2 regions of the Alcanivorax sp. IL3 genome follow, and region 2 is predicted to be linked to the other one. Evidence: predicted binding sites of a transcription regulator. Region 2 holds the regulator's gene; the other holds the start of a gene.
The links. Region 2 encodes FNR, which switches genes on or off when oxygen is low (the NO sensors DNR and NnrR bind a similar motif). Its sites were predicted from a motif close to TTGATNTANATCAA; they were not measured.

Region 1 (4,421 bases), 890 kb from region 2:
GTTAATTTTTCTACAATACCCCGTTTTCAGCAGGAACGGGTGCCCTACACGGTGGCACCAACACTTGCATTCAGACTGAGCGAATACATGCAAAAAGACAACACAAGCACCTGGACCCTGGATCAGTTCCCGGTGCCGGAAAAAGACGGCGAAACCCGCTTCCATGATTTCGATCTGGACCTGAGCCTGATGCGTGGCATCGCCGAGCAGGGCTTCCAGTACTGCACCCCCATCCAGGCGGAAGTGCTGGAACACACCCTGGCCGGCGCCGACGCCATCGGCCGGGCCCAGACCGGCACCGGCAAGACCGCGGCCTTCCTGATCACCGTGATCAACGACCTGCTGCGCCACCCCATTCAGGTTAAACGCTACGCTGGCGAGCCCCGCGCCCTGATTGTGGCCCCCACCCGGGAACTGGCCATGCAGATCGAGAAGGACGCCAGAGCCCTGGCCAAGTACACCGATCTGCAGGTCATGAGCGTGGTCGGCGGGATGAACTTCAACCGCCAGCAGGAACGTCTGCAGAACGAATTGATCGACATCCTGGTGGCCACCCCCGGTCGCCTGCTGGATTTCGCCAAACGCCGCGACCTGTGGCTGGACCGGGTGGAATTCCTGGTACTGGATGAAGCGGATCGCATGCTGGACATGGGCTTTATTCCCGATGTGAAACGCATCGTCGGCATGACCCCGAAGCCCCAATACCGCCAGACCCAGCTGTTCTCCGCCACTTTCAGTGACGATGTGATGAACCTGGCCAGCCGCTGGACAGAAGCCGCGGAAGTAGTGGAAATCGAGCCCACCCAGGTAACCACCGACACCGTGGAACAGAAGGTCTACATCACCAACGCCGACGACAAGTTCACTCTGCTGTACAACTTGATCACCGGCATGAACATGGACAAGGTGATCGTGTTCGCCAACCGCCGGGATATTACCCGCCGGGTCAGCGACCGGCTGCAAAAGAAAGGCCTGAAGGTATCTCTGATCTCCGGTGACGTGCCCCAGACCCAGCGCATGAAGACCCTGGAACGCTTCCGCGCCGGTGATCTGCAGGTGCTGATCGCCACCGATGTGGCCGGCCGCGGCATCCATATCGACGGCGTGTCCCATGTGGTCAATTACAATCTGCCGGAAGACCCGGAAGACTATGTTCACCGTATCGGCCGCACCGGGCGGGCCGGTGCCAGCGGCATGTCCATCAGCTTCGCCTGTGAAGACGACGCCTTCCTGCTGCCGGAACTGGAAAACGCCATCGGCATGAAACTGGAGTGCGAGTACCCACCGTCGGATCTGCTCGCCGAGAAGGACTCAAAGAATGGCAACACGCATCAGCCCGGATGAGGGTAAAACCCGCTTCGAACAGGGCGATGCCCTGTTCGTGGACATCCGCGACCCGGCCAGCTTTGCTGCTGGCCATTTGCGCGGCGCCGTCCATCTGACCCAAGCCAACGTGGAACCGTTTCTGGCCGATACCGCCCCGGAAAAACCGCTGGTGATCTACTGCTACCACGGCAACAGCAGCCAGGGCGCCGCCGATTGGCTTGCCGAGCAGGGGTTCAGTGATGTGGTCAGCCTGGACGGAGGCTATGAAGTCCTGCGCCAGCGCTTCCCCGAACTGCTGGAAGAGATGGCGTAACCACGCGAAGGCAACACGCCAAACAACAAAGTTTCCCAAAAACAGGACGGAGATGATTCCGTGCGCTCATTCCTCCGGGCGCACACTCACCTCCGCCACTCTTACGTCTGCAGGGCGCAGCCGGTGCATGAAGTGCCCAGCGGCCTTCAGAACCGGTAGCCCAACCCCACCATGTAGACCCAGGGATCGATTTCCACATCGATCTTGTCCACGCGGGCATTATTCACATACAGCCGCGCCTCGGTATCAATGTCGATGTTCCAGACGCTGACGTTGAACAACCAGTTTTCGTCGAGAGCAAAGTCAGCCCCCACTTCCCAGGCGAAGCCCATGGAGTTACTCAGCTTCACATCGGCATCGGCACCGCCCAATAGCGGGCTCACCACAGAATCATCGATGCTGTCGTCAAAAAACAGCGTGTAATTCAAACCCGCGCCAACATAAGCCCGCATAGGTCCGATCTGTGGCGCATAGTATTGTGCCAGCAGCGTCGGTGGCAGGTGGCTGGTTTCCCCAATGGCAACATCACCACCTCCGGTTTCCAGGAGGATGTCGTGGGTAAAGGGAGTCGCTCCCACCAGTTCGACACCAATGGAGTCGGTTACCATATAGGCCAGCGTCAGGCCCACCTGGGTGTCGTCATCCACGTCGACGCCAAGGCCACCCACTGCCGGCAAGGCCGGGTTAAAGGTTTCACTGCTGGCATCCGGCTCAACCTTGATTCCCCCCAGACGCACAATCACGTCCCCCGCCTTATGGGCCATGGCAGGCCCGGCCATCAACATCCCGGTTAGCAGCAGCGCCGCTTTTCCTTGTCCTCGCAGTTGCATACAGTTCCCCTTTCTTCCAGCAAGATAGAGTCAGCGACCAGAAACCCTCACAAGGCCACCGCACCGGAACTATTAAACGGCCATCGCCGATTGAGGGTATTGCTCTGAATCAATAAAAAGAGGTTTTACTACCATGTCATCCGCTCAACTGATCTCCGCCCTGCGCGATGCGCACCAGGCACACCTTTGTGCACAACTGCAAAACGAGGAACACTGGCAGGCCCTGATGGCCCAGGCCAGCGGCAGCCTGGGCGCGGTACCGCTGGGCAAACTGGTAGACAGTGACTCCCTGACCACCGTAGTGGATCAATGGCTGCAACAAGCGCTCAGCGCCCAGGGCCTGCAGGGTGTCGTCAGCGACGTCAGCAAGGCGGTCTGGGAAGCCGCCGAAAAAGACCCTGCCACCGTGGGCGAACTACTCAGCGAAGACCATTTCGAAGCGATTCTGGAGCAGGTACTGAAGCTGCAGACCCTGCGCGAGAAAGCCGTCCACGCCGCCATGAACCATCCGCTGGTCAGCGAAATGGTCAGCGAAATGCTCTACACCGGCATCAAGAACTTTCTGTTGGAAGAGAACGCCCTGGCCAAACTTCCCGGCGTCAGCAGTGTGATGAAAATGGGCCGCAAGAGCATGGTCGGCAAGGCAATGGGCAGCATGGAAGAATCCATCCGCGACTATCTGCGAAAGAATATCCGCGTCACGCTGAAAACCGGCGAGCAGTGGCTGAACAAGCAACTGACCAACGAGCGCATAGAGCAACTGGCCCGGGACGGCTATCAGCGCGTGGCTCCTCTCAAGCCCGCCGACTATCTGAAGCTGGTACCCGCCGGCACCATTGATGAAGTGGTCAGCCAGAGTTGTGCCATCGGTGACGAAACTGCCCGTCTGGATTACACCCGCCAACTGGTCAGCGTAGGCATCCACGCCGCCGTTCAATCCCTCAGCGACATGCCCCTGCAAACCCTGCTGGAAGGCATGAAGATCAGCGAAGAGCAGGTTCGTGAAATCACCGCCCCCGCCCTGGCCCGCGGCGCTACCGTCCTCATTGAACAGGGCGTGCTGGAACCGTTTATTCAGTGGGTGCTGGATGATTTTTATCAGTCGGAAGCGTGTAAAAAGATAATTGATAATGGATAGTTGAGAATTGATAACGGCGCGATCTGCGCAATCTTGACTGAAACAGCAGAGGCCGCGCCCAGAGTCTGGGCGCGGCCTCTTACGTTGGGGTCATGCCAATCATTCATGGCCGACGTTATCAATTATCCATTCTCAATTATCAATTAAAGAAACTGCTCCGCATATTCCGCCAGCAACGACCTCGGCACCCCGTTCAGCTGAACCGAACCCCCATGGACGAAGCGCTTGAAACGTTCGGTCATGTAGGTGAGGCCGGAGCTGGTGGGTGACAGGTACGGGGTGTCGATCTGGGCGAGGTTGCCCAGGCACACCACCTTGGAGCCTTCCCCGGCCCGGGTGATGATCGCCTTCATCTGATGGGGGGTCAGGTTCTGGCTTTCGTCGATCAGGATCAGGGATTTCTGGAAGCTGCGCCCGCGGATATAGTTCATCGCCTTGAACTGGATATTGGCCTTTTCCTTCACATACTGAATGCTGCCGGAAGGGTTTTCATCGTTCAGGTGCAGCGCCTCTATGTTGTCGTTGATGGCCCCCAGCCAGGGATCCATTTTTTCCTCTTCGGTGCCCGGCAGGAAACCATGCTCTTCTGCCAGCGGCGGCGTGGAGCGGGTGGCAATGATCTTGTTGAAGCGTTTCTGCTCCACCGTCATTTCGATCGCGGCGGCCAGCGCCAGAATGGTCTTGCCGGAACCGGCCGCGCCGGTGAGCGTCACCAGATGCACATCCGGATCCATTAACAGTTGCAGGGCCATGGCCTGCTGCAGGTTCTTCGGCCGCAAGCCCCAGACCTCCTGGTCGAGCAGACTGTCCGCCT
Region 2 (4,421 bases):
AAATCGACACCTTCACGGACAACCAGCTCAAGGAGGCCCAGACGTCCTTCCGAATGCTGTCAGGACTGTATGGCGTGCTACGCCCGCTGGACCTGATGCAACCATACCGCCTGGAAATGGGTACCAAACTGGATACCCCACGCGGCAAGGATCTCTATACGTTCTGGGGCGACATTATCACTGAACAGCTCAACAAGGATATGAAAGCGGCGAAAACCGACGTGCTCGTCAATCTGGCATCCAATGAGTATTTCAAGTCGGTGAACAAGAAAGGGATCAATGGCCGCATCATTGAACCGGTCTTCCAGGATGAGAAAAACGGCAAGTACAAGGTGATCAGCTTTTACGCCAAGAAGGCCCGTGGCCTGATGGCGGCGTGGATTATCAAGAAGGGCATCAAGGACCCGGCCAAACTGAAGAATTTCGATGTGGCGGGTTATTGCTTTGCTTCGGATCTGTCGACCCCGGACAAGCCGGTGTTTCGTCGGGCCGAGCAGTAGACCTGGTGAAGGAGCGCCACTGGGGCGCTCCTGAAACGGGGTCAGTCTCTGTCTTCAAACTCGCTGCGGGCGGCAAGCAAGCCGGTTTTCAAACCATCCCAGGCCAGTTCCACGCCGGCTTTGATGTCATCCCAGGCATCTTCGCCGTGAGACTCCAGTTTTTCCAGTTTGGCTTCCAGCTCGTCGCGACGATCCTGAATCTCCGCAATTTTTTGCTTCGCGTCGCTACGCCACTCTTCACGCTTGTCCCCCAACCGGGCGGTCAGGCGATCCAGCTGATAATCCCAGTCTTCCAGTTTCTGGCGAATGTTGTCGGCAAAGTCTTTCTTGTCTGTCATTACGTTATGCTCCTGATCAGGCTTGCCAGGGACTCTGGAAACCTTGGGGTTTGATGACCAGCACATCCGTGCTGGCACGGGTAATCACGGATTCTGCTGTGGCGCCCAGTAACAGCCTTTCCGGCAGGTTACGATGCACGGTGCCTACCACCAGTACGTCCATATCATGTTCGTCACAGTATTTCGCCAGGGTCGGCGCCACCGGGCCGGTCAGCACTGTCATCTGGTCCGGCCCCAGGCCGTGGGCGGCACCAAATGCCTGAAAGCGATCACGGTAAAACTGGCGCACCTTTTCCATGCCGCCGCTGTAATCGGGAATCGCTTCGCCCACCAGCAGAATCAGGCTGTCGTCCATTTCATCAAGCACATGAGTAGCGCGCAGGGTGCCACCAAGATTGCCGGCAAAATGATTTGCCGCACCGAGCACGTTAACCGCCAGGGCATCCTGGGGCTGCTCTTCTGTACCCGGGTCCAGGGCGGCCAGAACTCTCGGTGCATGGGGCCACTGACGGCCATGAACACACAGCACCGGGCAGGGCGCCTTGCGAATCAATTGCCAGTCCCGCGGGGTGAAAAGATGCCGGCGCAGGCCGCTTTCTTCACTGGTATGCACAACCACCATGGCGGGTTGCAGGTCGAGGATGCTCTCACGCAATGCGGCCATGCTGTCTTTGTGCCACAGAATGGAAAGCTGACAGCGCTCCCTATCGGTTAATTCACTGATCCTGTTTTGCCAGGCTTTGTGAATCTGTGCGCGGGCGGCGTCCTGTCGTTCATGGTCAACGCCAACGGCGCGAACCATAGCGGAGGAATAGGCATTGACCAGAACATGCAGTGGCGCCTTGGTGGAATCCGCCACCTGTCTGGCTTTGTATAGCGCAGGCTGGGGAGCCTTCAGATCACTGTCGAGAATGGCCAGTACCGGGGCGGTCACAGGCTTACTTCCAGACTCTGCTCTCCACAAAGGCTTCGCCGATTTAGGATCTCCACTTCACGTCCCTCCACGCGTAACCAGCCATTTTGCTGGAAGCGGGTAAAGATACGGCTGACAGTCTCCACCGCCAGGCCCAGATAATTGGCGATGTCATAGCGCGACATGGGAAGACGGAATGCCCGCTCGCTAAGCCCTCGGCGTTGGTGACGTGCTGACATGGATATCAACAGGGATGCCACCCGGTCATCCGCATTTTTCTTGCTGAGCAGCATATGCAGCTCACGGTCTGAGCGAATTTCGTTACTCATCAGGCTGAAGAAATGGTGCTGCAGCGACGGGATGCGCTGGGACAGCATTTCCAGTTTGGAGAATGGGATCTCGCACACCGTGGCGGTTTCCAGTGCCTTGGCGTTGGACATGTGGTGGGCGGTGCTAATGCCATCCATGCCAAGCACTTCACCGGGGAGATAAAAGCCGGTGACCTGCTCGTCGCCTTCATCGCTGAGCACATAAGTTTTCAAGGCGCCGGAGCGGACCGCGTAGACCGCCTGAAACTCGTCGGCGGCGCGAAACAGATGTTCGCCGCGTTTCAGGGGTCGGCCCCGATGAATGATGCGATCCAGCTCGTCGAGCTGTGTCGGCGCCACTGCCAGTGGAAGGCAGACAGGGCTGAGACTGCAATCATTGCAGGAAACATGTTGAGACACGGTGTGACTCCGGTTGATGGCTGCGTAATGCAAATTTCACCTTACAGTATAGGGTAGGGTGAACAACAAGCGAATATAGTTCAAATGATGCGACTGAAGCGATTTTGGGCCTCGTTCTGGGTATAGCGATCAAAAGGCATCACCAGGGCCCGGCTTACCAGCCGGCCCTGCTCGGTGATCACCAGCCGCTGCTTGTCCACGCGCACCAGCCCCTGATCCTCAAACTCCACCCAGGAAGCCAGGGCATCCACAAAGTAGTCAGGGAAATTGATTTGCCACTGCTCACTGAACAGATTCATGTCCACGTACAGGTCGCACAACAGGCGCATGATAAGGTCGCGGCGCATCTGGTCATCGCGATCCAGGAGATAACCCTGTTCAATGGTGGACTGGTGCTGATCAATGGCATCCGACCAATGACTTAATGATTTCATGTTCTGCGCGTAAAGATTGCCGATCTGGCTGATGGCACTGACCCCAAAGCCCAGCAAATCCGCATCCCCGTGGAGGGTGTATCCCTGAAAATTGCGGTGCAGAAGCCCGTTGCGCTGAGCCACGGCAATCTCGTCGCTTTCCAGAGCAAAGTGATCCATGCCGATAAAGGTATAGCCGGCATCCTGGAGGATGCGCCCGGCACGGACGAACATGGACAGCTTTTCTTCCGGGCTGGGCAAGGCCATATCCGGTATCTGCCGCTGAATTTTGAAGCGCGCCGGCAGATGGGCGTAGTTGTACAGCGAAATTCGCTCGGGCCGAAGGTCTGCAATCTGCTCGATGGTGCGGGCCAGACTGGATTCCGACTGCCAGGGGAGGCCGTAAATCAGATCGGTGTTAATGGATTTGAAACCGAAATCCCGCGCCCAGCCCATGGTCTGACGAATCATTTCATAGGGCTGGACCCGATTGACCGCCTGCTGCACACGCAAATCCAGGTCCTGAACCCCGAGGCTGATACGATTGAAGCCCAGGCCACGAAGCAGCCCCAGACGAGCCTGGTCCACGGTGCGTGGATCAATCTCGATGGCATAGTCGCCACGGTCATCTTCACGCAGGGTGAAGTGTCTGGCCATGTAATAGACCAGTTCGGTGATCTGGGCATCACTTAGAAAGGTGGGGGTGCCGCCACCCCAGTGAATCTGGGTGACCGGCCTTTGCCTGTCTACCTGTTCGGCGCGCAGGCCGATTTCCTGCTTCAGACGTTTCAGGTATTCCGCCGCTCTGCCACGGTTGGCGGTGACAACCCGATTGCAGGCGCAGTAATAGCAGACGGTGCTGCAGAACGGAATGTGCATATACAGCGACAACGGCCGGCGAGCGGCATTGCCAGCATCAATGGCCTCGGCATAATCCGACTCACTGACTTCCTCGTGAAACTGGGGAGCAGGCGGGTAAGACGTGTAGCGCGGTCCGGGACCGCCATGCCGGCTGATCAATGTTTTGTCCCAGGTAGCCACACCCGCTCTCCAGTTAAGTGATTTACTCCATTATTGCGGGCCCTGAATTGACTGTGTTGACCTGGATCAAGTCTCGGGCTGATGGTGGTGGCTGTGTTTGCCTGAATCGGCAGGACCAGGGTGAACGTGATGGGGCATCTGGCTCATGGACCAGGCCTGCCAGAAGAATGCCAGCGCCAGCAGAAACGTCAGTGATGCCGCCACCTTTGGCCAGATGCCGTTGCGAAAATGCTGCAGCCGGGAGGCGATCACACCGGTAATGGCCACGGGGATGATGGTTACTATACCGAAGACCAGCATCACCAATGCACCAGCCGGTGCGCTGCCGGCCGTAACGGCAAGGGCCAGGGCGGTATAAATCAGGCCACAGGGCAGCAGGCCCCATAGTCCGCCCAGCGCCAGCGCCTTTAGCGGGCGATCTACCGGGAGTAGCCGCCGGGTCAGGGGCTGTAATCGGCGCCACAGCCCGGCACCAATACCTTCCAGTT

Region 1: a site for FNR is predicted at 2,569-2,582, ahead of ACMG4M_RS13420 (OmpW/AlkL family protein). Genes of this name have one in related genera too.

Annotation. Positions count from the first base shown of each region.
Region 1 covers NZ_CP179931.1:2,884,900-2,889,320, forward strand. Annotated here, with positions in the region: gene rhlB (ATP-dependent RNA helicase RhlB) at 88-1,344, shown strand; gene glpE (thiosulfate sulfurtransferase GlpE) at 1,319-1,639, shown strand; gene ACMG4M_RS13420 (OmpW/AlkL family protein) at 1,786-2,469, opposite strand; gene ACMG4M_RS13425 (hypothetical protein) at 2,603-3,607, shown strand; gene ACMG4M_RS13430 (PhoH family protein) at 3,751-4,421, opposite strand, start outside.
Region 2 covers NZ_CP179931.1:1,996,294-2,000,714, reverse strand. Annotated here, with positions in the region: gene yaaA (peroxide stress protein YaaA) at 1-500, shown strand, start outside; gene ACMG4M_RS09310 (hypothetical protein) at 542-838, opposite strand; gene ACMG4M_RS09305 (universal stress protein) at 855-1,772, opposite strand; gene fnr (fumarate/nitrate reduction transcriptional regulator Fnr) at 1,769-2,479, opposite strand; gene hemN (oxygen-independent coproporphyrinogen III oxidase) at 2,560-3,933, opposite strand; gene ACMG4M_RS09290 (sulfite exporter TauE/SafE family protein) at 4,000-4,421, opposite strand, start outside.